Regions from separate parts of the Terrabacter sp. Soil811 genome, predicted to be linked through region 3. Evidence: riboswitches for the same ligand, from Rfam matches in the RefSeq annotation. Region 3 holds a riboswitch; each other region holds the start of a gene.

Region 1 (9,680 bases), on a different contig from region 3:
GGGCTCGGCTGCCGCGCTGGTCGCCATGGCTCCCGTCGCCGCGGCAGCTCCCCAGGCCGGGACGGTGACCGCCGTCGCGTCCGCGGCCCAGGACACTCGGGCCATGTGGGTGTGGGACACGAGCACCCCTGCGGCCACCGTCGACCTCGCCGTGAGCGCCGGCATCGACCAGCTCTTCGTCGCCGTCCCGCCGAACCTCACCACCTCGAGCCAGCTGCCGAACATCAAGGCGCTGAGCGACCGGGCCCGCGCTGCCGGCATCCGGGTGGACGCGCTCGGGGGCGACCCCGGCTGGGTCTACAACCCGACGTGGGTCGTCACCTACTGGCTCAAGCCGGCCAAGAGCTCGGGCCTCTTCACGGGCATCCACGTCGACGTCGAGCCCTACTCGACCTCCGCCTGGGGGACCGACCAGGCCACCGTCGTCAGCAAGTACCTCACGCTGCTCGACAAGCTCAAGGCCAATGCCGGCACCTACCCCATCGAGGCCGACATCCCCTTCTGGTTCAACACGGTCCACGCCGTCGCCTCCACGGGGGCGGCCTCGACCCTCGACCGGGAGATCATGAAGCGCACGGCCGGCGTCACGGTGATGTCCTACCGCAACACCGCGGCCGGCACGGACGGGACTCTCGACGTCGCGACCCCCGCGCTCGCCGCCGGCGCCGCGCTCGGCAAGCCCGTGCGCCTCGGCCAGGAGACGAACTATCTCGGCGCGACGGCCGTCGACACGAAGCAGACGTTCTACGGCTGGACCCGCACCGCCATGGAGGCCCAGCTGGCCCAGGTGAACTCCGGCGCGAGCGCCTCTGCGACGTACGCCGGGCTGGTGATCCACGACGCCACCGGGTATGCCGCGATGGCCCCCTGACCGGGACCGGAGCAGGAACGCGACGGCTCAGCCGCCACCGATCCGGCCGGCGATGATGCTCGTGACGATGACCGACGTGATCGTCACGGTCGAGAAGCCGGCGACGATCATCTTGGGCAGGATCTCGTTCTCGATCGCGGCCACCTCCTCGGGGGTCTCTCCGGCTCCCTTGGCGGCCTCCTGGGACAGGATCATCGTGCCGGGGAAGCCGTAGAGCGAGGTGAGCCCGATCGCCACGGACATCGACACGCTGTAGCCGAGCAGCTTGCCGACAAGAGCCGAGAAGCTCGCGATCCCGACGATCCCGAAGGCGAAGGCGATGAGCAGCGGCACGGCCAGCGCTGACACGTCGCTGGGCTTCACCGTCGCCAGGGGTCCGAAGACGAGGATCATGATGGCGATCATCATGAGACCGAAGGCGTCGATGCCCGACAGGACCGACGGCTTGAAGATCCCCGTCGTGCGCAGGCCGATGCCGAAGAGCAGGGCCACGACGAACGTGTTGAGGATGCCGTCGGTGACGTTGTTGATGCCCAGACTGATGAGCACGACGACCCCGACGATGAAGAGGGTGCCGGCCGTCGTGCGGAGGGCGCCGGGCAGCTTCGTCTCCGGCACGGGCTCGGCGGGCGGCGTGGCGCCGTCCCCGCTGCTGCCGGCGTCGCCCTTGCTGCCGCCGCCATCGCCCCCGCCGCTGGCGGCGGCGGCCCCCGCGGCCACCACCGGCGCCAGCGTGCCCGCTCGGTACTCCTCCTTCAGCCGGGCGGCCTCGCGGCGCAGGATGATCGAGGTGAGCGGGAAGCCGATGAGCCCCTGGAGCGCGGCGATGAGGACGGGGAAGACGGCGATGCTCGTCAGGCCGACGCCGAGGGCCGCCTCCTGGACGATGAGGACCGAGATGGTGCCCCCGCTCAAGGCGCCGGTGCCGGCGATCACGAAGTCGAGAGCCTGCGCATAGCCGTCGGCCGCGGAGCCCGTGATCCGAGGCCCGAAGATGAATCCGGCCAGCAGCAGGGCAAGTCCGATGCCGATGACAGTGGCGATGCCGACGAGCAGCGTCTTCCACTGCTTCTTGAAGTCGTCGAGGCTGATCATGGTGCCGAGGTGGACGATGACGAAGCCGACGACGACGCCGGCGAGCGCGAGCAGGCTCGAGCTCGCGAGGAGGTCCTCGGGGAAGATGTCGGTGAGGAAGCCGACGAAGAAGATGATCGAAGCGACGAAGAGCGAGGACAGCAGCGACCTCGTCTTCTTCGCGACGAGGTCGCTCACGGTCCAGACGAGCATGACGATGACGAACGCGAGCACCGGGTTCACAGCGGCCTCATCTTCCTCGTGGTGGCGGGCTGGTCGTCTCCCGATCGTGCCGGGGGAGCGGGGCGTGCCGATTCCCCCTCCGTGGGTGATCGGCACCGATCTGCAGACCCCCTCAGCCCTGCTGCCAGGCGGGGTCGCAGGAGAGCTCGACGTTGATCCAGGTGGCCACACTCAGGTGGCGCAGCCGCTCGGTGACGGCCTGACGGGCCGGGTGCTCGATCTCGGGGGGAGGCCTCATCTCGAGCAGCTCGCGCAGCATGGTCCGGACGAAGCCGACCGGGGCCGGGAGCACCATGAGTGACACGACGATGACGAGCACCGGGTCGACGAGTTTTGACGCGGTGTCCTTGACGTCACCAGCGGGCAGCACCGTCACGACGAGGAACCCGACGGTCCGTGGCCTCGGTGGCATCTCAGGGAGTGGTCGCCCGCTATCCCTACCAAATAGGTATGTTATCTTCTCTGCAGGTCATGAGTCCCAGCGACAAGCCCCGGCTTGCTGGGCGGCAACCCTCCTCCGCGGTGGGGTGCCCCGGGTGAGGACCAGGCGTCGACCCCTCGGTCGACGCAAGCGCGGGCTCGACGAGGGCCCCACGGACACAAGGGTTCCCATGACGCACACCACCGAACGGCGATCCCGCGGCCACGCCCTGTGGGCTCACCGCCGCCGGCACGTCGACCTCTCCCGGGTGAGCAGCGCCCTCTGTCGGGACTGACGACCAGACGACCGCATGCGCAGTGTCGGCAGCCCCACTGGGTCCTGCTGTGGCGCGCGGCGTCCCCGTAGTCCGTCTCGACCCACCCGCACACCTTCAGGAGCCTTGCCATGCCTCTGCGCACCCGCCCCGACCGGACCACCGCCCTCACCACGCTCTCTGCGCCCGGCACCGGGACGCCATCGACGTTCGCACCACGGACCGCCGTCAACCTCGCGGAGACGGCTCGGCGCCTCGCGGGCGACCGTGCCCTCTGGGCCGGCCTCGTCGACTTCGACCCCATCAGCCGCTACTACGCCCGGATCGCCGCCGAGCCCGACCACGAGGCCTGGCTGCTCACCTGGCTCCCCGGCCAAGCGACGGAGTGGCACGACCACGGGCAGAGCGCCGGCTCGTTCGTCGTCCTGCAGGGACAGCTGAGCGAGCGCGTCGCCGATCTGGACGGTCCCGACCGGACCCCGCAGGTCGGTGTGGACGTCGGCCGGCTGCGGCCCGGCCAGCAGCGCACGTTCGGACATCGCTACGTGCACCACGTGAGCAACGAGGGCCCGGACCCGGCGGTGAGCCTGCACGTGTACTCCCCGCGCCTCACCGAGATGACCACGTACGCGCTCACCGGCACGAACCTCCGGCCGATCGAGCTGCAGCAGAAGGGAGTCGACTGGTGACTGGCCTCACTCCGAACGCCACGCCGATCCACCTCGCCGTCGCCCTCGACGGTGCGGGATGGCACCCGGCAGCGTGGCGCGAGCCTGGTGCGCGGCCGGACGACCTCCTCACCGCCCGCTACTGGGCCGACCTCACCACCACGGCCGAACGCGGCCTGCTCGACTTCGTGACGATCGAGGACAGTCTCGATCTCCAGTCGGCGGACCCCTTCTCCGACGACGTCGACACGCGCACCGACCAGGTGCGCGGGCGGCTCGACGCCCTCCTCGTCGCAGCCACGGTCGCGCCCCTGACGCGGCACGTCGGCCTCGTCCCGACCGTCACGACGACCCACACCGAGCCGTTCCACGTCTCCAAGGCCGTCGCCACCCTCGACCACGTGAGCCACGGTCGTGCTGGCTGGCGGGTGCAGGTGGGTGGCACACGCGGCGAGACCGGCAACGTCGGTCGTCGCACCCTCCCCCCGATCCGACGGGACCTCGCCTCCAGTCCCGAGGGCCGCGCTGCCGTGCGCGAGCGCTTCGACGAGGCTGCCGACCACGTCGAGGTCGTCCGGCGGCTCTGGGACAGCTGGGAGGACGACGCCGAGATCCGCGACGTCACGACCGGGCGGTTCGTCGACCGGGACCGGCTGCACCATGTCGACTTCGAGGGCCGGCACTTCAGCGTCCGAGGCCCGTCGATCACGCCGCGACCACCACAGGGGCAGCCCGTCGTCACCGCCCTGGCGCACCAGACGATCCCGTACGAGCTGGCGGCCCGGTCGGCGGACGTCGTCTTCGTGACGCCGCACGACGACGAGCAGGCCGCGAGCATCCTCGGCGAGGTCCGAGGGGCAGAGGCGCGGGTCGGGCGCAACGCCCGTCCCCTCACGGTCTTCGCCGACCTCGTCGTGGTCCTGGGGAGCACGACAGACGCAGCCCGGACCCGGCGACGGCGGCTCGACGAGGCCGCGGGGTCGCCCTTGACGTCCGATGCCCACGTCTTCACGGGCACCGCTGCCGACCTCGCGTCGCTCCTGCTCCGTTGGCACGACGTCGGCTACGCCGGCTTCCGGCTGCGTCCGGCCGTCGTCGTGGGCGACCTCACCGCGGTCGTGGACGAGCTCGTGCCCGCGCTCCAGCGCGCTGGGGCCTTCCGGACGGCATACGACCCCGGCACGCTGCGCGAGCGCCTCGGCCTGTCCGTCGCCGTGAACCGCTACGCCGCCGCGTCGGCGTGAGAAGGGAGCTCCCATGACGCAGCACCGCAAGCAGGTCATCCTCGGCGCCCACTTCCCGGGGGTCAACAACACGACGGTGTGGAGCGACCCGGCCTCGGGCAGCCACATCGACCTGTCGTCGTTCACCCACTTCGCGCAGACGGCCGAGCGCGGCCGGTTCGACTTCCTCTTCCTCGCGGAGGGGCTGCGGCTGCGAGAGCAACGAGGTCGGATCCACGACCTCGACGTCGTCGGCCGGCCCGACACGTTCACCGTCCTCGCCGCGCTGGCTGCGGTGACGCAGCACCTCGGTCTCGCCGGCACGATCAACACGACGTTCAACGAGCCCTACGAGGTCGCGCGCCAGTTCGCGACCCTCGACCACCTGTCCGGAGGACGCGCCGCGTGGAACGTCGTGACGAGCTCCGACGCCTTCACGGGTGAGAACTTCCGGCGCGGAGGGTTCCTCCCGCACGCCGAGCGTTACGAGCGCGCCGAGGAGTTCATCGCGACGGCCCGCGAGCTGTGGGACTCCTGGCCGGTCGACGCGGTGCGGGCGGACGGGGCCGACTTCCTGTCCGATGCCTCCGCGGGGACCTTCGAGCACCGCGGCAAGCACTTCGACGTCGCCGGCCGCTTCACCGTGCCCCGGAGCCCACAGGCCCATCCCGTCGTCCTGCAGGCCGGCGACTCGAGCGACGGCCGCGAGCTCGCAGCGCGCAGTGCGGACGCCATCTTCAGCCGCCACTCCACCGGGGACGGCGCGCGCGAGTTCTACCGCGACGTCAAGGGACGGCTCGAGCGCTACGGCCGGCGGCCGGACGACCTCAAGATCCTCCCGGCTGCCACGTTCGTGCTCGGTGACACCGACGCCGAGGCCGTCGCCCGGGCGGCCGAGGTGCGGCGCCAGCAGGTGAGCCCGCAGACGGCGATCCTCCTGCTCGAGCAGGTCTGGAACCGCGACCTGTCCGACTACGACCCTGACGGCCCGCTGCCGACCGTCGACCCGATCGTCTCCGACGCGTCCTCGATCGTCCGCGGCCGCGCCCGGCAGGTCGGTGACCCCGCTGCCGAGGCGGCCCGCTACCGAGCCGTGGCCGAGGCCAAGGGGCTCAGCATCCGCGAGGTCGTCATCGAGCTGACCGGTCGCCAGACCTTCGTCGGCTCACCGGAGACCGTGGCCCGCGCCCTCGAGCACGCCGTCGCGACCGAGATCAGTGACGGCTTCATCCTCGTCCCGCACATCACCCCGGGCGGACTCGACGAGTTCGCCGACCGGGTGGTGCCGCTGCTGCAGGAGCGCGGCGTCCTGCGCCGCGACTACGCCGAGGGTGCCACCCTCCGGGATCACCTCGGCCTGGGGCCAGCGCGGCCCGCATCCGACTGGGGGACAGGGGTGTCGGCCGCTCACGGTGCGTCGGCCGAGCCCCTGCGGACCGGCGTCAGGGCGAGCGCGTGACGGCGACGCCTGCGGCCGCTGGCACGGTGGTCGAGGTCGTCGAGCTCGTCGGCAACCCGCGGGTCGGCTCGCGCACGCGAGCCCTGGCGGACCTCGTCGTGCGCTCGCTAGCCGAGACGGTGGAGGCGGACGGACGAGCCGCGCCGGACGGCATACGCCTGGGGGTGCCCGTCGTCATCGAGCTGGGCGACGCGGTCGGCGTCACCTTCGGGGCCGAGGTGGCGCGGGCCTCGGCTCCCGTCGAGGACCCGTTCGGTGTCGTGAGGCGCGCCGGGCTGCTCGTCGTGGCGACCCCGACGTACAAGGCGACCTACAGCGGGCTGCTCAAGCTCTTTCTCGACCACCTGAGCCAAGGCGACCTCGCGGGGGTCGCGGCGGTGCCGGTGGCGATCGCCAGCGCCCCCGCTCACCGCGACGCCGTCGCGACCGCGCTGCGCGACCTCCTCGTCGAGCTCGGTGCCGACGTGCCCACGCCCACCGTTGCGCTGCTCGAGAGCGAGGTCGCCGACCAGGAAGAGCACGTCCGCCGCTGGGTGGGGACGTATGCCGCCACGCTGGGTGCCAGCCTCGCCCGCGCGTCCGAGCCGGTCGGCGCGCAGACGTGAGCGGAGCGGGCGTCACCCTGCACTGGTTCCCGCCGACCGCCGGTCTGTGTGTACGGTGTCAACACCCGTCAACGTCCGGGGCGCCTCCGCCGGCCCGTCCGTTGTCCCGAAGTCCAGCCACACCAAGGAGCCCCAGCGATGAAGCTGCTTCTCACCTCGGGCGGCGTCACGAACACCAGCATTCGCGATGCGCTCGTCGGCATGTTGGGCAAGCCGATCTCCGAGTCTGCCGCGCTCTGCATCCCGACCGCCCAATGGGGGCACCCCATGTGCGGGCCGCGGTCGGTGCACCGATTCGTCACGGGCGGGGACCCGGGAGACGCCATGACCTCGCTGGGGTGGAAGTCCGTGGGTGTCCTCGAGCTCACCGCCCTACCCACCATCGGCACGGAGCGATGGGTCGAATGGATCCGTGAGGCCGACGTTCTGCTCGTCGACGGCGGCGATGCCGCGTACCTGTGTCACTGGCTGCGGCAATCCGGCCTGGTCGACCAGCTGTCCTCCCTGACCGACACGACCTGGGTCGGAGTCAGCGCCGGGAGCATGGTCATGGCGCCCCGCATCGGTTCGGACTTCGTCAAGTGGCCGGCGGCAAGCGACGATCGGACTCTGGGGCTCGTGGAGTTCGCGATCTTCCCTCACTTGAACGCTTTTCCGACGAACACCCTTGCGGACGCGGAGCGGTGGGCCACTGAGATCGGCGGCCCGGCCTATGTCATCGACGAGCAGACCGCCATCAAGGTCATCGGCGACTGTGTCGAGGTGGTTTCCGAAGGCGAGTGGCACACGTTCGGGCTGTAGAGCATCGGTCAACCCCGGGGGGGCAACGGTGGCTTCGATGGAGGGGCGGGCCCGGTGGTTCGGGCCTAGTGTGAGCAAATGAGCCAGGTGGAGGCGTCCGAGGACGATCTGACCGAGGTCGGCGACCCGCCGCTGCTGGGCTCGTCGGAGCGCAACGTCGCCTTCGCGCTGATCATGGGCGGGATGCTCTTGGCGGCGCTCGACGGGACGATCGTGGCCACTGCTCTGCCGACGATCGTGGGCGACCTGGGTGGTGCGCAGCACATGAGCTGGGTGGTGACGGCGTACCTGCTGACCCAGACCATCGCCACGATCCTCGGTGGCAAGTTCGGGGACCTGTTCGGCCGGAAGTCGATCTTCATCGGCAGCATCGTGCTGTTCACCGTCGCCTCGATGCTGGCCGGGCTCTCCCACTCGATGACCTGGCTCATCGCGTCACGCGCCCTGCAGGGCATCGGTGGAGGCGGCCTGACCATCACCGCCACGGCCATGATCGCCGACATCATCCCGTTGCGTGAGCGGGGCAAGTACCAGGGCGCGATGGGCGCGGTCTTCGGGGGAACGACGGTGCTCGGGCCTCTGCTCGGCGGCTTCTTCACCGACCACCTGTCGTGGCAGTGGGTCTTCTACGTCAACGTCCCGATCGCACTCGTCATCATCCCGTTGGCTGTCAAGTTCCTCCCGTCCGTGCCGACCTCCGGGCGCCCGATCTTCGACACCTTCGGCATCGTCTTCATCTCGCTCGGGTCGGCCGCGCTGATCCTTGCGACGAGCTGGGGCGGGTCTGAGTACGGTTGGGGATCGCCGACCATCATCGGGCTGGTCCTCGGGGGCGTCGTGTTCCTGGGCTGCTTCGTCGTGGCCGAACACCGAGCGGCCGAGCCGATCCTTCCGCTGAGACTGTTCCGGCGGAACGTGTTCAGCGTGAGCTCGGTTCTCAGCTTCATCGTCGGCTTCGCTCTGCTGGGCTGCATGACGTTCCTTCCGACGTACCTGCAGTTCTGCCAAGGCGTCAGTGCCACGGTGTCCGGGCTGCGGACACTGCCGATGGTGCTCGGGCTCATCGTGGCGTCGGTGGGTGCCGGCAACGTGGTCAGCAAGACCGGCCGCTACCGGGTCTTCCCGATCGTCGGCTCGGTGGTGATGGCGGTCGGGATGTGGTTGCTCTCGCGGCTCGACCAGCACTCGACGACCCTTGAGACGTCCGGCGCGATGCTCGTGCTCGGTGTCGGCATCGGTCTGTCGATGCAGGTGTTGACGATCATCGTCCAGAACACGGTGGAGTACCGCGACCTGGGGGTGGCGACGTCGGGAGTCACCTTCTTCCGGACCATGGGAAGCTCGTTCGGGGCGGCCGCGTTCGGCACGCTGTACGCCAACCAGCTGGCTCCCAACCTGGCCAAGGCCGTCGTTGCCACCGGCGCGGACCCGACACAGGTCACCTCGCCCGCGGCTGTCCAGGGCCTGCCGCCGGCTCAACAGGCTGCGGTCGTGGCGGCTTATGCCGACACGCTTCAGTACGTGTTCGCCTCCGCCATCCCCGTCGCCGTGCTGGCCTTCGTGGTCGCGTTGTTCCTCAAGCAGGTCGCGATGCGCGGGCTGACTCAGCCAGGGGCTTCCGAGATCGGACCGGCCTTCGCGATCCCGGACCAGCGCTCGGCGCAGGAGCAGCTCGAGGGCCAGGTCGTGCGGATCCTGCGGACTCGGTTGCCCGAGGCCGCCGAGAGGCTGCTGCTGTCCTCCCAGTCCGGGCTCGACGGCGTCCAGGTCTGGACCCTGCGCCAGGTCGCGATCCAACAGATCCATGTGCACGGCCCGGCAGACCCCTACGACATCGCCTCCTCCCACCGGGTGCCGATGGCCCTGATCCAACCGGCGCTCGACGACTGCGTCATGCGCGGGCTGCTCCAGGCGGTGGACAGTCGGATGGAGCTGACAGACCGGGGTCGCGAGCAGTTCCGAGCCTTCGTGCGAGAGCTCTGGCAGTGGCTGGTCGTCGAGGTGGAGCTCGCCAACGGAGAGCCGCTCGACGAGCAGGGCC
Region 2 (9,680 bases), on a different contig from region 3:
CGGGGAACCTCTCCGCGTTGCGCGAGATCGCGCTGCTGTGGCTCGCGGACCGGGTCGACGAGGCGCTCGAACGCTACCGGGCCGACCAGGGCATCAGCGAGCAGTGGCCGACTCGCGAGCGCGTCGTCGTGGCCCTGACCGGCGGCGCCGGCAGCGAGACGCTGCTCCGGCGAGGTGCCCGCATCGCCACCCGCGCGGCCGGCGGTGACCTCATCGCCTGTCACGTCCGGTCGTCCGAGGGCCTCACGTCGACCGACCCTGCCGTGCTGGTTCGGCTGCGGCAACTGGCTCGCGACCTCGGGGCGGAGTTCCAGGACGTCTCCGGCCAGGACGTCGCAGAGGCGATCCTCGACCACGCCCGCGGCGTCAACGCGACGCAGATCGTCGTCGGCGTCAGCCGGCGAGGCCGGTGGCAGCAGATCCTGCGTCCGAGCATCGCCTCTGAGGTGGCCGACGGCTCGGGCGACATCGACGTCCACCTGGTTCCTCACGAGGGGTCGAAGGTTGCCAGCCGTCGCCGGAACGCCACTGGCCTGCCCGCCCGCCGGGTCGTCGGCGGGATGCTGTTCGCCGTCGTCGCCCTCGTCGGGCTGACCGCCGTGCTCGTCGCCACCCGGGAGGGGCACACGCTCTCGCTCGACCTGCTCCTCTACCTCGCGCTGACCGTCGTGTGCGCCCTCGTGGGTGGCATCTGGCCGGCGCTCTTCTGCGCCGTCGTCGGCTCGCTCGTCGTCAACTGGTTCTTCACCGAGCCACGGGGCACGCTCACCATCAGTGACCCACCCAACGCCCTGGCTCTCGCCGTCTTCGTGCTCGTGGCCATGGCGGTCTCGTCGGTCGTCAACGTCGCAGCCCGGCGCACCGAGCAGGCGGTCTCGGCCGAGCGCGAGTCGTCGGCGCTCGCCGCGATGAGTCGCGACCTGCTCGCCGAGCCGCGACCCCTGCCGGCCCTGCTCGACCGTGCGCGCGACGACCTCGGCATGCGCGCTGCCGTGCTCACCGAGTCGCACCCGGACCAGCCATCGACCGTCGTCGCCTCGACCGACCCCCACCTGCCCGCGGGCACCGTGCTCCCGGCCGGCGCCGTGTGGGCTCTGGACATCACCGTCGACGACGGTGTCCACCTGCTGCTCGACGGACCGCCCGTGGCGGCAGAGGACCAGCGCGTCGTCAACGCGTACGCCACCCACGCCGCGATCCTGCACGGACGCGAGCAGCTCGTCCGGGCCGCGCGCGAGGCGGCCGGGCTCGCCCGCGACAACGCCGCGCGCACGACCCTGCTCGCCGCCGTCTCGCACGATCTGCGCACGCCCCTCGCGAGCATCAAGGCGGGGGTCTCCACGCTGCGCCAGTCCGGTCTCGACCTGACGGCCGACGACGAGGCAGAGCTGCTCGAGTCGATCGAGGAGAGCGCGGACCGCCTCGACGCCCTCATCGGCAACCTCCTCGACCTGTCCCGGCTCGAGACCGGTGCCGTGCGCGCGCACCACCACTCGATCGACCTGCTCGACGCCGTGGTGTCGACGGTGCGCACCACCTCCGCCCCCCAGCGCGTCGAGGTCGACCTCGAGCCGGACCTCCCCCTCGTGCGGACCGACCTGGGACTGCTCGACCGCGTGCTCGCCAACGTCGTCGAGAACGCCCTGAGGCACAGCGGCGACGCAGAGGTGCGCCTCACGGCAGGCCGGATCGGAGACACCGTGCAGCTGAGGGTCATCGACCGCGGACCGGGCGTGTCCGATGCCGACAAGGAGCGCATCTTCGCTGCGTTCCAGCGGGCCGGGGACGCCCCGCAGGGCGACGGCCTCGGCCTCGGCCTGGCCGTCGCCCGGGGACTGATGACCGTGCTGGGCGGCTCGCTCGTCCCGGAGGACACCCCCGGCGGTGGCCTCACGATGGTCGTCGAGCTGCCCCTCACCCCGACGGTCCCCTCGGTTCGAGGTGATGACGGCACCGACGTGGCTGACCGCATCACCTCGACCGAGCCGGCCGGGCCTGCCGAGCCTGCCGAGCCTGCCGAGCCTGCCGAGCCTGCCGAGCCTGCCGAGCCTGCCGAGCCTGCCGAGCCTGCCGAGACGAAGGAGGACGCGTGACCCGAGTGCTCGTCGTCGACGACGACCCGCGGCTGCAGCGCACCCTGACGATCGCGCTGCGGGCCCACGGCAACGAGGTCGTCACGGCCGCCGACGGTCGCACCGCGGTTCAGTCGGTGCTCGAGGACGCACCCGACGTCGTCATCCTCGACCTCGGGCTGCCCGACCTCGACGGCACCGAGGTGCTCCGCCGCATCCGCGCCGCCTCGGTCGTCCCGGTCATCGTCCTGTCGGCACGTCACGAGTCCGACGACAAGATCGAGGCGCTCGACCTCGGTGCCGACGACTACGTCACGAAGCCCTTCGGCGTCGAGGAGCTCCTCGCTCGGGTGCGCGCGGCCGTGCGCCGCGGCGGCGACCTCGGCCGGCACCTCGGGCCGGTCGTGACCGACCACTTCGTCCTCGACTTCGCCGAGCGGAGGGCGACCGTCGAGGGCGAGGACGTCCGTCTCACGCCGACCGAGTGGCGGGTGCTCGAGGCGTTGTGCCGCGAGCCCGGTCACCTCGTCCAGCAGCAGGACCTGCTCCGAGCCGTCTGGGGCCCTTCGTACGGGCGCGAGTCGAACTACCTGCGCGTCTACGCCAACCAGCTGCGCCGCAAGCTCGAGCCCGACCCGACGAACCCGCGCCACCTCGTCACCGAGCCCGGTCTCGGCTACCGCTTCAACCCCTGAACCGCCGGGGCGGGCGGGACTCGCGGCTGTCGGGTGTCGGGCCCTCGGGGGTCAGTAGCGCTCTCGGCCGCCGCGGTCGGTGAGGTTCCAGGCGTCCTCGGACTCCTCGTCGTGCTCGTCGACCGTGCGCGTCATGTCGCCGGGCGTCCACCGCGCCATCGGGACCGCGGTGGTCTCGTCCTCGTGGGCACGCTGCTCACCGCGCTCGGCGACGAGCGAGGCCGTGCGCTGCGGCGCGACCTCCTCGTCGGGCTCCTCGGCGTAGCCGGCCGACGCTTCGGCAGGCTCCACGTCGACGGGCGGGGCGGCATACGGCTCGGCGGGCTCGATGATCTCGGCGAGGTCATCGGCGTCGACGGGCTCGTTGGGGTGCGGCACGTCCTCGCCGCGCAGCAGCGCGAGCGTCTGCTCGAGGTCGTCCGGGCGCACGAGCACGTCGCGGGCCTTGGAGCCCTCGCTCGGGCCGACGACGCCGCGCGACTCGAGCAGGTCCATGAGCCGTCCGGCCTTGGCGAAGCCGACGCGCAGCTTGCGCTGGAGCATCGACGTCGAGCCGAACTGGGTCGTGACGACGAGCTCGGTGGCCTGGAGCAGCACGTCGAGGTCGTCGCCGATGTCGTCGTCGATCTGCTTCTTGGGCGCCGCGACGGTGACGTTCTCGACGTAGTTGGGCTTGAGCTGGGTCGTGACGAACTTGACGACCTCGTGGATCTCGGACTCGTTGACCCACGCGCCCTGGACACGCATCGGCTTGCTCGCGCCCATCGGCAGGAAGAGCGCGTCACCCTGGCCGATGAGCTTCTCGGCGCCGGGCTGGTCGAGCACGACGCGGGAGTCCGCGAGCGAGGACGTCGCGAACGCCATGCGCGAGGGGACGTTGGCCTTGATGAGGCCCGTGACGACGTCGACCGACGGACGCTGCGTCGCGAGGACGAGGTGGATGCCGGCGGCACGGGCGAGCTGGGTGATGCGCACCACCGACTCCTCGACGTCGCGCGGGGCGACCATCATGAGGTCGGCGAGCTCGTCGACGACGACGAGGAGGTACGGGTAGGTCGTGATCTGGCGCTCCGAGCCCGGCAGCGGCTTGACCTTGCCGGCGCGGACCGCCTTGTTGAAGTCGTCGACGTGCTTGAAGCCGAACGCCGCGAGGTCGTCGTAGCGCTGGTCCATCTCCTTGACCACCCACGCGAGGGCCTCGGCGGCCTTCTTGGGGTTGGTGATGATCGGCGTGATGAGGTGCGGGATGCCTTCGTAGGCCGTCAGCTCGACGCGCTTCGGGTCGACGAGGATCATCCGGACCTCCTCGGGCGTCGAGCGCATGAGGATCGAGGTGATCATCGAGTTGACGAAGCTCGACTTGCCCGATCCGGTGGCGCCCGCGACGAGCAGGTGCGGCATCTTCGCGAGGTTGGCGATGACGTAGGCGCCCTCGACGTCCTTGCCGACACCCATGACCATCGGGTGCTCGTTGGTGCGGGCCGTGTTGCTGCGCAGCACGTCGCCGAGGGACACGTTCTCGCGGTCGAGGTTCGGGATCTCGATGCCGATGGCGGACTTGCCCGGGATGGGGCTGAGGATGCGCACGTCGGCCGAGGCAACGGCATACGCGATGTTCTTGGAGAGCGCGGTGACGCGCTCGACCTTGGTGCCCGAGCCGAGCTCGACCTCGTAGCGCGTGACCGTCGGGCCGCGGGTGAACCCCGTGACGGCGGCGTCGATGTCGAACTGGTCGAAGACGTTGGTCAGCGACTCGACGACGCGGTCGTTGGTCTCGCTGCGCGTCTTGTGCGGCGGCCCCGGCGTCAGCATCGCGTGGTCGGGCAGCTGGTAGGTGATGTCGCCGCCGAGACTGAGCTGCTCGACGCGAGCCGGCAGGTCGGACATGGGCGGGGGGATGAGCTCGGCCTTGGGTCCGACCTTGCTCGTGTCGGGCGCCCCGAGGGTCTTCGGGTCGGTGGCGTCGATGACCTTCTCGCCGCCCTTCTCGCCGCCGGGACGGGGAGCCAGCAGCCCGGGAGGCGTCGGGCGCTTCTCGCCGGGTCGCAGCTGCGTGGTCGCCTCGTCCTCGAGGGCCTTCTGCGCGGCCTGGCGGAACGCCTCGTCGCCGTCGCGGTCGGCGAGGTCGACGGCCTTGCGGCGCGCGCGCTTCACCGCTGCGGCAGGGGCGTCGAGCGCCTCGTCGGGCTGCTCGTCGACGTGGTCGCGGTCGATGACGAGGGCGCGCAGCTGGCGCAGGCGGGTCGGGATCATGTTGACCGGCGTCGCCGTGATGACGAGCAGGCCGAAGAGACCGAGCAGGACGAGCAGGACGAGCGCCCCGTAGGTCGAGACGGCCGCCGCGAGCGGGCTCGAGGCGAGGAAGCCGAGGATGCCGCCGGCGGCACGCATGCCGTCGGCGCCGTCGGGCGGGTTGGGGATGCCGTCGGCAAGGTGCGACAGACCGCACGCGGCGAAGGTCAGGGCGATGGTGCCGACGACGACGCGGTTGGTCGCCGCGTCGTCCTGGGGAGCTCGAAGCATGCGCAGGCCGAGGGCGAGCAGCACGAGCGGGACGGCGTAGGCGACGCGGCCGAAGGTGCCGGCGAAGACGGCGTGCACCACCTGGCCGAAGGTGCCGGAGACGCCCCACCACTCACGCGCGGCGACGACCACGGCGAGCGCGATGAGCGCGAAGCCGATGCCGTCGCGGCGGTGCTCCGGCTCGAGGTCGGCGGCGCTGTGCCCGACGCGGCGCACCGCTCCCCCGGCCATGTGCGAGACGCCCATCCAGGTGTTGCGCATCGCGCCGAACGGGAAGGGGAGGCCTCCGCCCCGCGTCTTGGACGCGGTCTTGGCGGCGGGCTTGCGGGCCGCGGGCTTGCGCTGCGCGGGCCGGCCGCCCCGGGCTGCGGGAGGGCGTGACGAGGCGCTGCCCGCGGACCCCTTGGCGCGGGTGGCCGCGGCGGAGCTCGAGCGCTGGCTGGTGGACGGACGTGACGCCATGCTCGCACCGTACGTCAACGCACCGCTGAACTCACGCGTCACACGCGCAACAGGGCTGACCAGTCGGACGCGGCTGCCGTATGCCGTGGGCGCGCCCGTCACCGTCCCGCGAGGTCCCCGGCGGGGTCGGCGTCTCAGATCGCGACACCCGGGGACCGACCGGTGGACAGCCGGTGACCGACCCCTTTATCGTCGTGCGCAGGTCATGAGTGCCAGTGACAAGCCCCGGCTCGCTGGCCAGCAACCCTCCTCCGCGGTGGGGTGCTCCGGGTGACGACCAGGCCACCCTCGGTCTGAACGCGTGATCGAGGTCGGCAAGCGCGGACCTGCACCGGGTGGGTCCCATGACCCAGGAGCACTCCCATGTCGGTCCTTCCCTCGACGCACCCAGCGGCCTCCCTCTGTGGCGGCTCCCCCGCACCCGTCGTGCGCACCCGCGCCCTGCACGTCGTGCCCGAGGCGCGCACCCTGCCCACCGTCGTCGGCGCCGGACTGCGCGTGCCCACGCTCCACGGCGACACGGCATACGCCAACCTCGACCACGCGGCCTCGACGCCGGCGCTCGAGACGGTCCAGGCGGCCGTCGACCGCGCCCTCGAGACCTATTCCTCCGTGCACCGCGGCGCCGGGTTCGCCTCGCGGCTGACGAGCGCGTGGTACGAGCAGGCCCGCGCCGAGGTCGCCGCCTTCGTCGGCGCGCGTGAGGGCGACTCCGTCATCTTCACCCGGACGACGACCGACTCGTGGGCCCTGCTGAGCAAGGCGCTGCCGAGCCGCACGACGGTCTTCGTCTTCGGCACCGAGCACCACTCGACCCTGCTGCCCTGGGGCCGCTTCCGCACCGTGCGCCTCCCCGTCCCGCAGACCGTCGAGGACGCGCACGCGCTGCTCGAGGAGGCGCTGACCGACCACCCGTCGCGCCACCGCCTCGTCGTCGTCGCGGCCGCCTCGAACGTGACGGGAGAGGTCTGGCCGGTCGAGCGCTTCGCCACCCTGGCGCACGAGCACGGCGCCCGGATCGCCGTCGACGCGGCCCAGCTCTCGGCGCACCGCACCATCGACCTCGCCGCGTGGGACGCCGACTACGTCGCGTTCTCGGGGCACAAGACGTACGCCCCCTACGGCGCGGGCGTCCTCGCCGGGCGCTCCGACTGGCTCGACGCCGGCAACCCCTACCTGCTCGGTGGCGGCGCGACGCGCTCGGTGACCGAGGACGGCACCACGTGGGCGACCGGGCCGGCGCGCCACGAGGGCGGCAGCCCCAACGTCATCGGAGCCATCGCCCTCGCCGCGGCCTGCTCGACGATCAGCCGGCACCGCGACGCCATCGAGGAGCACGAGACCCGCCTCCTCGAGCGGCTCCGCGCCGGACTCGACGACGTCGCGGGCGTCGAGGTCCTGTCGATCTTCGGTGACGACAGCGACCGGGTCGGCGTCGTCGCCTTCACCATCGACGGCTGGGACTCCTCGCTCGTGTCGCAGGTCCTCTCCGTCGAGCACGGCATCGGCGTGCGGGACGGCAAGTTCTGCGCCCACCTGCTCGTCGACGAGCTCCTCGAGGACCCGTGGGGCGAGCGTTCCCCCACCGCGGTCCGCGCCAGCATCGGCCTCGGCAGCACGCTCGAGGGCGTCGAGCGTCTCGTCGCCGCCGTCGCGCGGCTCGTCGAGCAGGGCACCGACGCGGAGTGGTCGCTCACGGAGACCGGATGGGCGCTCGAGGGCACCGACCCGCGCGACGTCGAGGTCGAGCGACCCTGGTGACCGCGGACGTACGCCGCTGAGCGGGTCCGTGCCCGAGCGCGGGCGCGCGGTCGGTGCGCTCGAACGCTCAGGGTCGGGTCAGCGCGCCGGCAGGGCGTAGCTCGCCCAGACCGCGGCGTGGTCGGCGCGATTGAGAGCCACCTGCCCGGCCTCGACGACCGTGAGGCCGCGGCTCAGCAGGTGGTCGAGCTGGACGAAGGCCGGAAGCCGGTTGCCCGCGAAGGGCCAGGTGCGCACCCACCCCTGTCCGTCGGTGCGCTGCGCGTCGTCGAGGCCCGCGGCGAGGTCGCGGAAGCCGGGGTGGCCGAAGCCGGCGTTGAAGTCGCCGGCCATGACGAGGAGCTCGTCGCCGTCGAGACGCTGCTTCCACGACTGGAGCGCCCGCAGGCCCGCGCGCCACTCGACGGTGTCACCGCGCAAGGGCGCCGTGGGATGGGCGACCTTGAGACGCACCGTGCCGTTGGGCACGGTCACGTCGACCTCGGGCTGGACGCTCCGGGTGCCCTCGAGCGCCGGGTCGGTGCCGAGGCTGCGCACCGAGAGCGGGTAGCGCGACAGGACCATCGTCCCCGTGTAGGTGCTGGCCCGGGCGACGCCCTCCCGCTGGCTGAAGTAGTCGGCCGCCCCTTCGGCGTCGAGCCGCCGCAGGATCGCGGGCGTCGCCTCGGTGAGCACGAGGACGTCGACGGAGTGAAAGCGCACGGCGTCCATGAGCTGGCCGGCGTTGGCCGACCCGATCCAGACGTTGGCCGACATGACCGTGAGGTCGCGGTCGGCCTTCGGCGAGGAGGTGGCCCGGAAGGCCGGCGCCGCGACCGTCGCCGCCACGACGAGCGCGACGACGACGGGGACGAGCATCCACCACCGCCGTAGCACGAGCGTCGCCACGGCGAGCAGGCCCAGGCCGATGACGACGAAGGGCCCTGCCGTCTGGAGCACGACGACGACGTATGCCGTCGAGTCGTACCAGCGCAGCGCCCCGACGGCGACGAGCCCGAGCAGGACGACGCCGATGACGACGTCGACCCAGCGCCGGCGGGGACGACGCCCGGCCGGCTCCCGCGTCGACGACTCGGCGGGCTCCCCCGGACGACCGGAGGGCCCGTCGTGGCCGTCGTCGCTGTCGAGGTGCCCCCGGTCGGCCTCCTGCACCGTCACGTCAGGCCTGCAGCACGACCGGGATGATCATCGGCCGGCGGCGGATCTTGCCACCGACCCACGAGCCGACCGCGCGCCGGATGACCTGCTGGAGCTGCTGGTCGTCGCGGACACCCTTGGCGACGGCCTCCTCGATGGCCCGCTCGACCTTGGGGATGACCTGCTGGAAGATCTCGTCGTCCTCGACGAACCCGCGGGCCGTGATCTCCGGGCCGCTCGCGATCTTGCCGGTGGCCGCGTCGAGCACGACGACGCAGGTGATGAAACCCTCGTCGCGCAGGATCCGACGGTCCTTGAGCAGCGCCTCGTCGGCGCCGCCCACGCTGCTGCCGTCGACGTAGACGTAGCCGCACTCGACGACACCGGTCACCTCGGCGACCCCGTTGACGAGGTCGACGACGACGCCGTCCTCGGCGAGCACGACGTTGTCCTCGTGGACGCCGGAGGCGATGGCGAGCTGGGCGTTGGCATACATGTGCCGCCACTCGCCGTGCACGGGAAGGACGTTGCGCGGCTTGACGATGTTGTAGCAGTAGAGCAGCTCGCCCGCGCTGGCGTGGCCCGAGACGTGCACCTTGGCATTGCCCTTGTGCACGACGTTGGCGCCGAGGCGCATGAGGCCGTTGATGATGCGGTAGACGGCGTTCTCGTTGCCGGGGATGAGGCTGCTCGCGAGCAGCACCGTGTCGCCGGGGCCGACGTCGATGCGGTGCTCGCGGTTCGCCATCCGCGAGAGGGCCGCCATCGGCTCGCCCTGGGAGCCGGTGCAGATGAGGACGAGCTCGTCGTCGCGCAGGCTGTCGATCTTCTTGATGTCGATGAGGATGCCGTCGGGCACGCGGAGGTAGCCGAGCTCGGCGGCGATGCCCATGTTGCGCACCATCGAGCGCCCGACCATGGCGACCTTGCGGCCGGCCTTCTCCGCGGCGTCGAGCACCTGCTGCACGCGGTGCACGTGGCTGCTGAAGCAGGCGACGATGACGCGGCGCTGGGCGTGACGGAAGACCTT
Region 3 (9,680 bases):
CAGGTGGTTCTTGGCCTTCTTGCCGTCCTGGGCGATCCACCACAGCTCACGCTTGAGCTTCATGTCGATCTTGTCGCCGGAGTTGAGCTTCTCCTCGGCGAACAGGCCGGCCTCGATGCGCTTCGCGAGCTCGACCTCCTGCTCGGCGTTGAGGAGGGCGACCTTGCCGATCTGCTTGAGGTAGTCCTTGACCGGGTCGGCCGTGGCGCCGGCGGTGACGACCTGCTGGGCCGGGGCGTCGTCCTCGTCGTCGTCACGGATGACGAAGCCAGACTCCTCGGTCTCCTCGGTCTTCGCGGCGGCTGCGGGGGTGGCCTCGTCACCGTCCTCGGCGTCGTCGTCCACGTCGACGGGCTCGACGACGACCTCCTCCAGCTCGCCGACCGGTGCGTCCTCGGGCTCGGCGTCGTCACCGGCAACGACGGTGCCGTCGGCCGACGTCGTGGCCTTCTTCGCGGCGGTCTTGCGGGTGGCGGTCTTCTTGGCAGCGGGCTTTGCGGCCGCCTTGGCGACACCGGCGTTCGTGGCAGCCTTCTTGGCCGTGCGGGCCGCGGCCGCCTTGGGGGCGGCGGCCGCCTCGTCGTCGGTGGCTGCGGCGGCACGGGCCGGCGCCGCCTTGGCCGTCGTCTTCTTGGCGGCGGTCTTCGTCGTCGCGGTCGTCGTCCGCGTCGCGGACTTCGTCGCCGCGGCGGTGGTGCTGCGTGCGGTGGCCACAGTGCCTCCCTTGGTCCCTGTTCGGGTCTTCTTCGTCGTGCTGGAGTGCGGCGCGTCGACGACGATCTCGATGTCGTGGGCCTCGAGGGTCGTGAGGACCGGCTTCATCTGCTTCAGGTCGAGTCCTGCATCGACCTGGGCGCGCGCGATCTCCGTCCCGGTGATGGTGCCGCTGCTGCTGCCCTTGACCAGGAGCTGCATGATCGCCTCGTGCTGGAACACCTTCGGCAGGGTCTTGGGAGCTCCAGCGGTTGTTGCCTTAGGCACGGATGCAGTCGCCTTTCGTCACAGGTCTCGTCTGATGGTCGACCCGAATCCGGGCATGCACCATCACAACGAACGAGAATGGGGGTTGGTGCCGGAAGAGCTTGGCCTGTCGGAGTCGATCCCTGTTTCGAGCTCTCGGTGCGCCTCGTGCGATCCGGTACTCGGACATTATAAAACGGCGTACGCCCTCCGAGCGAACGCGCGTCCAACCCGCGTGCCGCGAACGGGCGTCCGGCCCGCACGAACCGGGCCGGACGACGTGCCGGAGAGGGCTCAGTCGCCCTTGACCGCGAGCACCGGGCAGCTCGCGTCGAGCAGGATGCGCTGCGCGTTGGACCCGAGGATCAGCTTGCCGACCGGGCTGCGGCGACGCAGGCCGATGACGATGAAGTCGGCCTTCTCCTCCTCGGCGACGGAGATGAGGTCCTCGGCGGGGTCGTTGCCCCGGACGAGCTGGCGCACCTCGTGCTCCAGGCCCTTCTCCTCGAGGAGCGTCTGCACCCGGGCGAGCTCGCTCTCGAACTGGCTGGCCTCGTTCGCGTCGAAGTCCTTGCCGCCCCGGTGGGAGCTGATGACGACGAGCTTCGCTCCACGCAGGACGCACTCCTCGGCGGCTCGCTTGAGCGCCGCGCGACCTTCCTTGGTGGCGACATAACCAACGACGATGGCCACTTTCCCGGACCTCCTTGGGACGGAAACAACCAGTGCTCGCACCGTACCCGATTACGAGGCGTCCGGCGCGTCCCGCGCGAAGTCTCACCGCGGCGTCGGCGACGCGGACGACGAGCGTGCGACAGCGCCGCCTGTCGGCGAACCGGCCCGGCGCGCAGATGGGTTCAGTCGCGGGGTCGTTCGAGCGCCTCACGGACGATGCGACCCACCTGGTCCTCCTCGATGAGGAAGCCGTCGTGCCCGAACTCCGAGGTGATGTGTGCGCGTCGGGACCCCGGCAGGGCGGCGTGCAGCTCGTCGGAGAGCCGGGGCGGGTAGAGGCGGTCGGTGTCGACAGAGACGATGGTGCACTCGGCGCGGACGCGCTCGAGGGCGGCCTCGAGCCCCCCGCGGTCGCGCCCGACGTCGTGCGAGTTCATCGCCTCGGTCAGCACGACGTAGGAGTTGGCGTCGAAGCGCCGGGCCAGCTTGCCCGCGTGGTGGTCGAGGTAGGACTCGACGGCGAACCGGCCGCGGTCTCCGGCGCGCAGCGGGTCCTCGCCGAGCTGGGCCTCTCGTCCGAAGCGGGTGCCGAGCTCGGTCTCGGTGCGGTATGTGATGTGGGCGATGCGGCGAGCCAGGCCCAGGCCGGTGTCGGGTCGCGCGTGGCCCTCGTAGTAGTCGCCACCCGCGTAGTCGGGGTCGTTGCGGATCGCCAGCAGCTGCGGCTGGCACCAGGCGATCTGGTCGGCGGTCGCGTACGCCGTCGACGCGAGCACGATGCAGCGGTCGACGTCGTCGGGGTGCGTCACGGCCCACTCCACCGCACGCATCCCACCCATCGAGCCGCCGACGACGGCCGCGAGGCGGCGGATGCCGAGCCCGTCGAGGAGGCGTCGCTCGACGGCGACCTGGTCGCGGACCGTGACGTAGGGGAAACGGCTGCCCCAGGGTCGACCGTCGGGCGCGGGGCTCGCGGGGCCGGTGCTGCCCTGGCACCCGCCTAGGACGTTGGACGCGATGACGAACCACCGCTCGGGGTCGACCGGTCCGCCGGGCCCGATGAGGGCGTTCCACCAGCCGGGCGAGGCGTGTCCGTCGCCGGCCTCACCGAGGACGTGGCTGTCGCCGGTCAGTGCGTGCTCGACGAGGATGACGTTGTCGCCGGCCTCGTTGAGCCGGCCCCACGTCTCGTAGGCGATGCGGACGTCGGGCAGCACTCCCCCGCGCTCGAGCTCGATGTCACCGACGTGGGCGAACTGCCGCCGCCCGACCGGGTCGCCGTCACGCCAGGCGCCGTCGGGCCGGCGGGGCTCCGGTGCCGTCGGGTCGACGTGGCTCGTCGCCGCACGGTCCCTCGTCGCCGAGTCGCCGGTCTGGCCGGTGCCAGCGGTCCCGGGCCGCGCACGGCGACGGGTGCTCTGCGTCCGGTGGGTGACGGTCATCGGGGTACTCCTCGGTCCTCGCGCTTGCACGCACCCGGGGACGGGGCGGCCTGGTCTTCACCCGGGGCACCCCACCGCGAAGGAGGGTTGCCGACCAGCGAGCCGGGGCTTGTCGCTGGTACTCATGACCTGCTCCAACCATACGCGAGGCCTCGCGGAGAGGCCGCGCGCCGTTCCACGACATGGACGGACGGCGCCGCCGCCGGAGACGCTCAGGCGCACTCCCGTGGCCGGAGTCCGACGTCGAGGGCGTGCCGCAGCAGCCGCCCCAGCCCGTCCTCGGGCTCCAGCTCGAGCGCACGGTCGACCGCGACCCCGGCGCGCGCACCGTCGCCGCACCACCACGCCATCGAGGCGAAGAGCGCCAGGACGGGAACCGCATGATCCGCCGGCGTGAGTCGGCAGACCTGCTCGAGGCGGGACAGGACGAGCCGTGGCGTCGCAGCCTCGTCCCACTCCTCCCAGCCGCTCGGGTCGGTGCCGTCACCGAGCCACGACTCGGGAGCCGCGTCGGGCGCTGCGGCGAGGCCGGCCCGAAGGTCGAGCGAGCGCGGTTCGTCCCGGTCCACCGACGCCTCGAGCGCCGCGAAGGTCCCGACGGCGTCCAGCTCGTCCAGCACCCGTCGTGCCTCGAAGACGTCGCGCCGCGGCTCGCCATCGTCCTCGTGGTCGTCCTCTTGGTCGTCCTCGTGGTCGTCCTCGTGGTCGTCCTCGTCGCTGTCGTTGTTGTCGTCGCCGGGGTCCTCGTCGTCGGTGTCGTCGTCGTGCCGGTCCGACGACGGCGGCCCGGCAGCCAGCAGCTGCAACAGCGCTCGGAGCGCGTCGGAGTCGCCCTCCTCGAGGTGTTCCTGCACGGGCGTCCCCGACCCCTCCGCGGTGTCGGGGTCGCCCGGCTCCGCGCCCGATCCCGGGGAGCGACCGGGCTCGGCGCCGTCGGGTGTCGGGACGCCGGCCGTCTCGTGGTCGCCCGCGGCCGGGGCGAGCCGGAGGTCAGGACCGAGCAGCACCCCGAGGAGGGCTGCGAGGTCGTCGGACAGGAAGTCGGCCGAGGCCATCCCGGGGCAGAGCCACGCCAGCAGGGCGTCATGGAAGCGCGGGTCACGGAGCGGACCTACGAGGGACGGGAGCCAGTGCTCGACGCCGTACCCCTCGATCTCGCCGTGCAGCACCCCTCCCCAGGCCACGAGGGAGTCGTGGACGAGGAACTGGCGGGCCGTCGGGTCGCCGCCGTCGAGGACCCCGAGCGCCGCGCCGGGTCGGCGCCCCCGTCCTGCCGGTCGACGGCGGCGACCCCGGGCGGGCTTCCGGTCCGTCCGGCTCGCCCGGGCCGGCGTCCTGCTGAGGGAGCCACCGGCTGCCACATAGCGGCGCTGCCAGTCGTCGATCGCGGCGGCAGCGAGGTCGTGCCGGGGCTCCGTGGGGGCGAGCGGCTCGACGAGCCTCGCCAACCCCTCTCGGTCCGCCAGGACGGAGTGCCCGAGCGCCACGTAGCTCGCGACGGCCGGCACGTCCGCCTGCTCCGGGAGGAGCCAGCCCTCCGAGGGGCAGCAGTCGCACCCGACCGAGCGCCAGCGCCCCTCGAGGACCGCGAGTCGCTCCCGGACGACGACCCGGTGGTCCTCGACGCCCGTGGCGAGCGCCTCGAGCAGGGCCAGCGACTCGTCGCGCACCTGCTCGAAACCCACGAGGGCCACCGACGACGGGGAACCCTGGAGCAGGGTCGGCACCGTCTGGGCGGCGGCCTCGGCGGCCAGGGTCTCGTCGACGAGATCGAGCCGCGCGACGAGCCCGAGCCGCTTGCCGTGGAAGCACACCACGACGACACTGCGCTCCGGCTGGAAGCCCAGGTGGAAGGGGATGATGGTCAGCAGCTCGGCCGGCCCGGACAGTGAGATCTTCGGCATGTCCCGAGCCTCGCGGCACGCACCGGGGACCGGCAGACCCCGATCGGCTCCTGTGGACCGAGTGCCTTTCGTGTCAGGGGGTGTGGATCGCGGACCCAGCGGCCGGGTTCACCGCACGCAGCACGGCGCAGCAGTACGCCGTGTCGCCGAGTGCGCTGGGCTCAGCGCTCGAGGCGCTTGCGCACCGACTCGAGGACGTAGTCGGTCGCGGCCTGGCGCGTCCCTTCCGGAAGTCGCGCCCGGTCGTCCCGACCCCGCCCGGGGTCACTGCTGGCGGACCTGCCCCTGACACGCGTGACGCGGCTGACGATGCGGCGGGGTGCAGCAGCCCCGGTGCTGTCACGGTCGCGGCGCAGTCCGTCCTCGGCACCTCCGGCCCACGCCCGGGTCGTCGGATCGCCCGGCACCGTGACCGGCTCACCGTGCACCGTCGTGCGCGACGCCTCGGTCGCCGGATCGCCACCCGGCGCCCCGCTCGCAGAACCACGCCGGGGCCGCGGGCGGTGCAGACCCTGACCGACCTCCCAGGCGATGAAGCGCTCGGTCTCCTCGAAGAATGCCTTGACCGCCCAGGAGATGACGACGGCGTCGTCGGCCGCGCCGATGACCGGCAGGACCGCCTCGGGCAGCAGGTCGACAGGCGAAGCGACGTAGGCGACCGCCCCTGCGACGAGCCCGAGCCGCTTGAGGGTCGTGCCGGCATACGTCCCGTCCACGGTGGCGCGCACCATGCGCGGCACGGCCTGCAGCCGCTCCGGCAGGCTGGGCGCGCCGGGTCGCGTCGAGGCGCGCACGACCGACGCGACGGTCGCGGCCATCTTGATCCGGGATGCGGGCTTCATGCCCGGCCCAACGAACGGGTGCCGCGTGCGATTCCCCGGCCCGGACGGCGATGCGCAACGGTGATCTGCGTGTCCCTCACGGTGAGGCCAGTCCAGCCGGTCGCTCAGCGACCGAAGGTCTCGACGGGAGGAAACTCCTTGGCCGCCTGCTTGCCGATGCGGCCCAGCATGTAGACGTCGACCGCGGCGCCGATGAGGCCTCCGACGACGGGCACGAGGCGCCCGAGCCGGGCGAAGGTCCCCTGCCCGATGCGCCCGAGCAGGCGGAAGCCGACCGCCTTGTTGAGGACCATGAGCGCCGGGGCGGGCAGCCGGTCGAAGGCGACGGACGACAGCTTGCCACCGGCAGCCTGCAGACCGGCCTTCTTGAGGAGGTCGTCGCTGTCGGCGCCGGCGAGGGTCAGCAGGATCGCGGAGCGGATCTCGGGCTGGTCGATGTCGTAGCCGCGCACCTTGGCCGTCGCCGCCGTCATGCGGGTGGCCAGCAGGTAGAACTCGAGCACGTTGGCCGGCAGCGAGAGGGGCATCGTGAAGAAGCCGCCCAGACCGGTGGCGAAGCCGCCGATCGCGCCGAGCTGCCGGTGGTCGCGCACGATGATCCGCAGGGCCTGGTCGCGATCTCCCCGGGCGTGCTTGAGCGCGTTGGCGGCGACCTCGTGGGCCGGGTCGAACGGTCCCTTGCCGTCGATCCCGACGTCGAGGAGACGCTCGACGAGTCGGGTCGCGGCTCCCGAGAGACCTCCCTCGGCCGGCAGGGCAGCCCGCTCGAGCGCGCCGGCGTCCTTCGCCGTGCGCAGCTTCACCGCGGTCGCGTCCGATGCCTCGACGGTCTCGTCCCTGCCGTAACCCAAGATGCCCACCGGCTCCACCCCTTCGTCCGTCGTCCCTGTGTGGCGGCTGTCGATTCGCCGCCGACGACACCGTATGCCGCCCGGGTCGCTCGTGGCACCCTCGTACCCAGTCGAGCCGACCGGGGACCGCGGGAGACGACGTCCCCCCGCTCTCATAGGGTCGCTCCCATGGGTGAGAGGCACGCAGACGGCGCGACGATCCTCGGCGTCCCGCTGGCCGACCTCCGGCGCGACCGCACGTCGGTCAAGTGGGGACGCTACGAGCCCGACGTCATCCCGATGTGGATCGCCGAGATGGACTGCGCGCCGTGCCCCGCGGTCGTGGACGCCGTCAGCGCCGCCGTGGCCCGGGGCGACACGGGCTACGCCCTGACGCAGGAGTATGCCGCCGAGATCGCCGCGTTCGCCGCCGACGAGTGGGGCTGGGGCTTCGACCACGACAGCACGACCCGCGTCGCCGACGTGCTGACCGGCGTGACCCACCTGCTCGGGCTCCTCACCGACCCCGGTGGCCCGGTGGTCGTCAGCCCGCCCGTCTACAACGCCTTCTACGAGGTCATCGAGGCGTGCGGGCGACGGGTCGTCGAGGCGCCGCTCGGTCCGGACCACCGGCTCGACCTCGACCGCCTCGCCGACGTCTTCGCCGAGGTGACCGCTGGAGGCGACCGCGCCGCATACCTGCTCTCCAACCCACACAACCCGACCGGCACGGTGCACACCCCCGACGAGCTGGCGGCCCTCGCCCGAGTCGCCGACGAGCGCGGCGTCCGGGTCGTCTCCGACGAGATCCACGGTCCGCTCGTGCTGCCGACGAGCACCTTCACGCCCTATCTCGCCGTCGCGGGCGCCGAGCGCGGCATCACCGTGACGTCGGCCTCCAAGGCGTGGAACCTCGCAGGGCTCAAGGCCGCGATCATCGTCCCCGGGAACGACGCCGCCGACGACGTGCGCCGCCTCCACCCCTGGGTCACGTTCGGCGCGAGCCACCTGGGCGTCATCGCGCAGACCGCTGCCTTCCGCGACGGGCGCGAGTGGGTGCACCGACTCGTCCGCGAGCTCGACTCCAACCGGCGTCTGCTCGCCGAGCTCGTCGCAGCGCAGCTGCCAGGCGCCCGTCTCGTCGTGCCGGAGGCGACCTATCTCGCGTGGCTCGACCTCTCCGGGCTGGGCCTCGGCGACGACCCCACCGGCGAGGTGCTGCGCCGCGCCCGCGTCGCGCTCTCCCCCGGTCCGATCTTCGGCTCCGGCGGCGCGGGGCACGCGAGGCTCAACTACGCGACCTCCCCCGACATCCTCCGCGAGGCCGTCAAGCGGATGGCGAGTTGCCTTGACTGACAAGTCTTCCGGTCCACCGCTCGTCGCGCTCGTCGTCGGCCCCCGAGGGGCGTATGCCGTCGGGCCGGGTGTCGACGAGGCGTGGCCGCTCGGCGACGTGGTGCACCGGTTCGTCGACACGACGACGCGGCTCGGTCCGCGCTGGGTCGTGTGGTCGGCCGCCTCGACCCTGCGGCTCGTCGTCGGCGCCGGTGTCGACGTCTCCCGCACGTGGGACCTCGCCGAGGCCCACCGCATCGTCCACGGCGGCTGGTGGGCGACGCCCGGTCATGTCGTGGCGGGGTGCCGCGGGCTCGACGAGGCCGACGTGCCCGCGCCACGCGCGCCGCGGCTGAGCGGCTTCGACGGCGACCTCTTCGACGTCGCTGCCGGCGAGGACGTGTCCCTGCTGACCGCGGCCGGCCACCTCCGCGCCGATGCTCTCGCGTGGGCGACCGACGACGCCCGCCTGCGCGAGCTGGCCGTCCTGGCGCTCGACTGCTGCACCGCGCAGCGCGAGGCCCTCGCCCGCCTCGGCGGCGACCACGTCGGTCGGCTCGAACGCACCGTGTGGTCCGAGTCCGCCGCGGCCGTGCTCTGCCTCGAGCTCGAGCGCGACGGGCTCCCCGTCGACCGGCCCGCCGCCGAGGACCTCATCGCGGCGTCCGCCGGGGCGCGACCCGACGACGACGCCGACGCGGCGCGCATCAGGGCAGAGCGCGACGCGGTCGTGCTCCGCCACGCGCCCGGCCGGGAGCGCGCCGACCTGCGCAACCCGGGCCAGGTGCGCGACCTGCTCCTCTCGGTCGGTGTCGACGTGCCCAACACGCGCGCCTGGGTGCTCGAGCCGTACCGGCACACCCATCCCCTCGTCGACGCGCTGCTCCGGTGGCGCAAGGACGAGCGGATCGCGACGACCTACGGCTACCGCTGGCTCGACGACCACGTCGGCGCCGACGACCGGCTCCGTGGCGGCTGGACCGCCTGCGACGGGGCGGCCGGGCGCATGACCGCGCAGAACGGTCTGCACAACCTCCCCGCACCCCTGCGTCCAGCCATCTGCGCGGCACCGGGTCACGTCTTCGTCCGCGCCGACCTCGGCCAGATCGAGCCGCGCGTCCTCGCCGTCGTCAGCGCCGACCGGGCGTTCGCCGAGGCCACCCGCGCCGACGACCTCTACGCACCCGTTGCCGCCAAGCTCGGCGCCGACCGGCCCCGGGCCAAGGTGGCCGTGCTCGCAGCGATGTACGGCCAGCGCTCGGGTGCGGCGGGCGAGGCCCTCAAGGACCTCGAGCGCGCCTACCCCGTGGCCATGAGCCTGCTCGACCGGGCCTACGCGGACGGGGTCGCCCGCCGTCCGGTGCGCACGTGGGGTGGACGGCTCATCCGCTTCGGCGGGGTGCCCCTGCCCGCGCTCGAGCCGGGCGCGCCCGAGCCGTCCGGCAGCGCCGAGTTCTCGGCGACGGGCGCGGACGGAGCGCGGGGCCGCTACGCGCGCAACGCGATCATCCAGGGCTCGGCGGCCGAGCTCTTCAAGGCGTGGGCGGCGACGGTACGCCACGCGGTGCGCCCGCTCGGCGGGCAGATCGTGCTGTGCCTGCACGACGAGCTGCTCGTCCACGTGCCCGAGCAGCACGCCGCGGCCGCGGCGGCCGCCGTCGAAGGCACGCTGACGAGCGCAGCGCGCACGTG

Evidence for each region. Region 3 has a riboswitch for S-adenosylmethionine ahead of metX (homoserine O-acetyltransferase MetX). Riboswitches for the same ligand answer to the same signal wherever they lie in the genome.
Region 1: linked by a shared signal. The riboswitch ahead of ASH01_RS06015 (cysteine dioxygenase) and the one ahead of metX (homoserine O-acetyltransferase MetX) in region 3 are both predicted to bind S-adenosylmethionine.
Region 2: linked by a shared signal. The riboswitch ahead of ASH01_RS19995 (aminotransferase class V-fold PLP-dependent enzyme) and the one ahead of metX (homoserine O-acetyltransferase MetX) in region 3 are both predicted to bind S-adenosylmethionine.

Annotation. Positions count from the first base shown of each region.
Region 1 covers NZ_LMSX01000002.1:62,338-72,017, forward strand. The annotation lists gene ASH01_RS06000 (hypothetical protein) at 1-871, shown strand, start outside; gene ASH01_RS06005 (hypothetical protein) at 899-2,188, opposite strand; gene ASH01_RS06010 (hypothetical protein) at 2,301-2,600, opposite strand; SAM riboswitch class IV at 2,656-2,768, shown strand; gene ASH01_RS06015 (cysteine dioxygenase) at 3,015-3,572, shown strand; gene ASH01_RS06020 (LLM class flavin-dependent oxidoreductase) at 3,569-4,795, shown strand; gene ASH01_RS06025 (NtaA/DmoA family FMN-dependent monooxygenase) at 4,809-6,233, shown strand; gene ASH01_RS06030 (NAD(P)H-dependent oxidoreductase) at 6,230-6,838, shown strand; gene ASH01_RS06035 (Type 1 glutamine amidotransferase-like domain-containing protein) at 6,977-7,639, shown strand; gene ASH01_RS06040 (MDR family MFS transporter) at 7,718-9,680, shown strand, end outside.
Region 2 covers NZ_LMSX01000011.1:200,607-210,286, forward strand. The annotation lists gene ASH01_RS19980 (sensor histidine kinase) at 1-2,093, shown strand, start outside; gene ASH01_RS19985 (response regulator transcription factor) at 2,090-2,767, shown strand; gene ASH01_RS19990 (FtsK/SpoIIIE family DNA translocase) at 2,819-5,752, opposite strand; SAM riboswitch class IV at 5,954-6,079, shown strand; gene ASH01_RS19995 (aminotransferase class V-fold PLP-dependent enzyme) at 6,116-7,513, shown strand; gene ASH01_RS20000 (endonuclease/exonuclease/phosphatase family protein) at 7,592-8,671, opposite strand; gene ASH01_RS20005 (ribonuclease J) at 8,673-9,680, opposite strand, start outside.
Region 3 covers NZ_LMSX01000008.1:449,490-459,169, reverse strand. The annotation lists gene ASH01_RS12595 (RNA polymerase sigma factor) at 1-915, opposite strand, end outside; gene ASH01_RS12590 (universal stress protein) at 1,255-1,653, opposite strand; gene metX (homoserine O-acetyltransferase MetX) at 1,818-3,077, opposite strand; SAM riboswitch class IV at 3,093-3,207, opposite strand; gene ASH01_RS12580 (DUF4192 domain-containing protein) at 3,290-4,981, opposite strand; gene ASH01_RS12575 (YkvA family protein) at 5,143-5,823, opposite strand; gene ASH01_RS12570 (EcsC family protein) at 5,928-6,683, opposite strand; gene ASH01_RS12565 (MalY/PatB family protein) at 6,843-8,009, shown strand; gene ASH01_RS12560 (DNA polymerase) at 8,002-9,680, shown strand, end outside.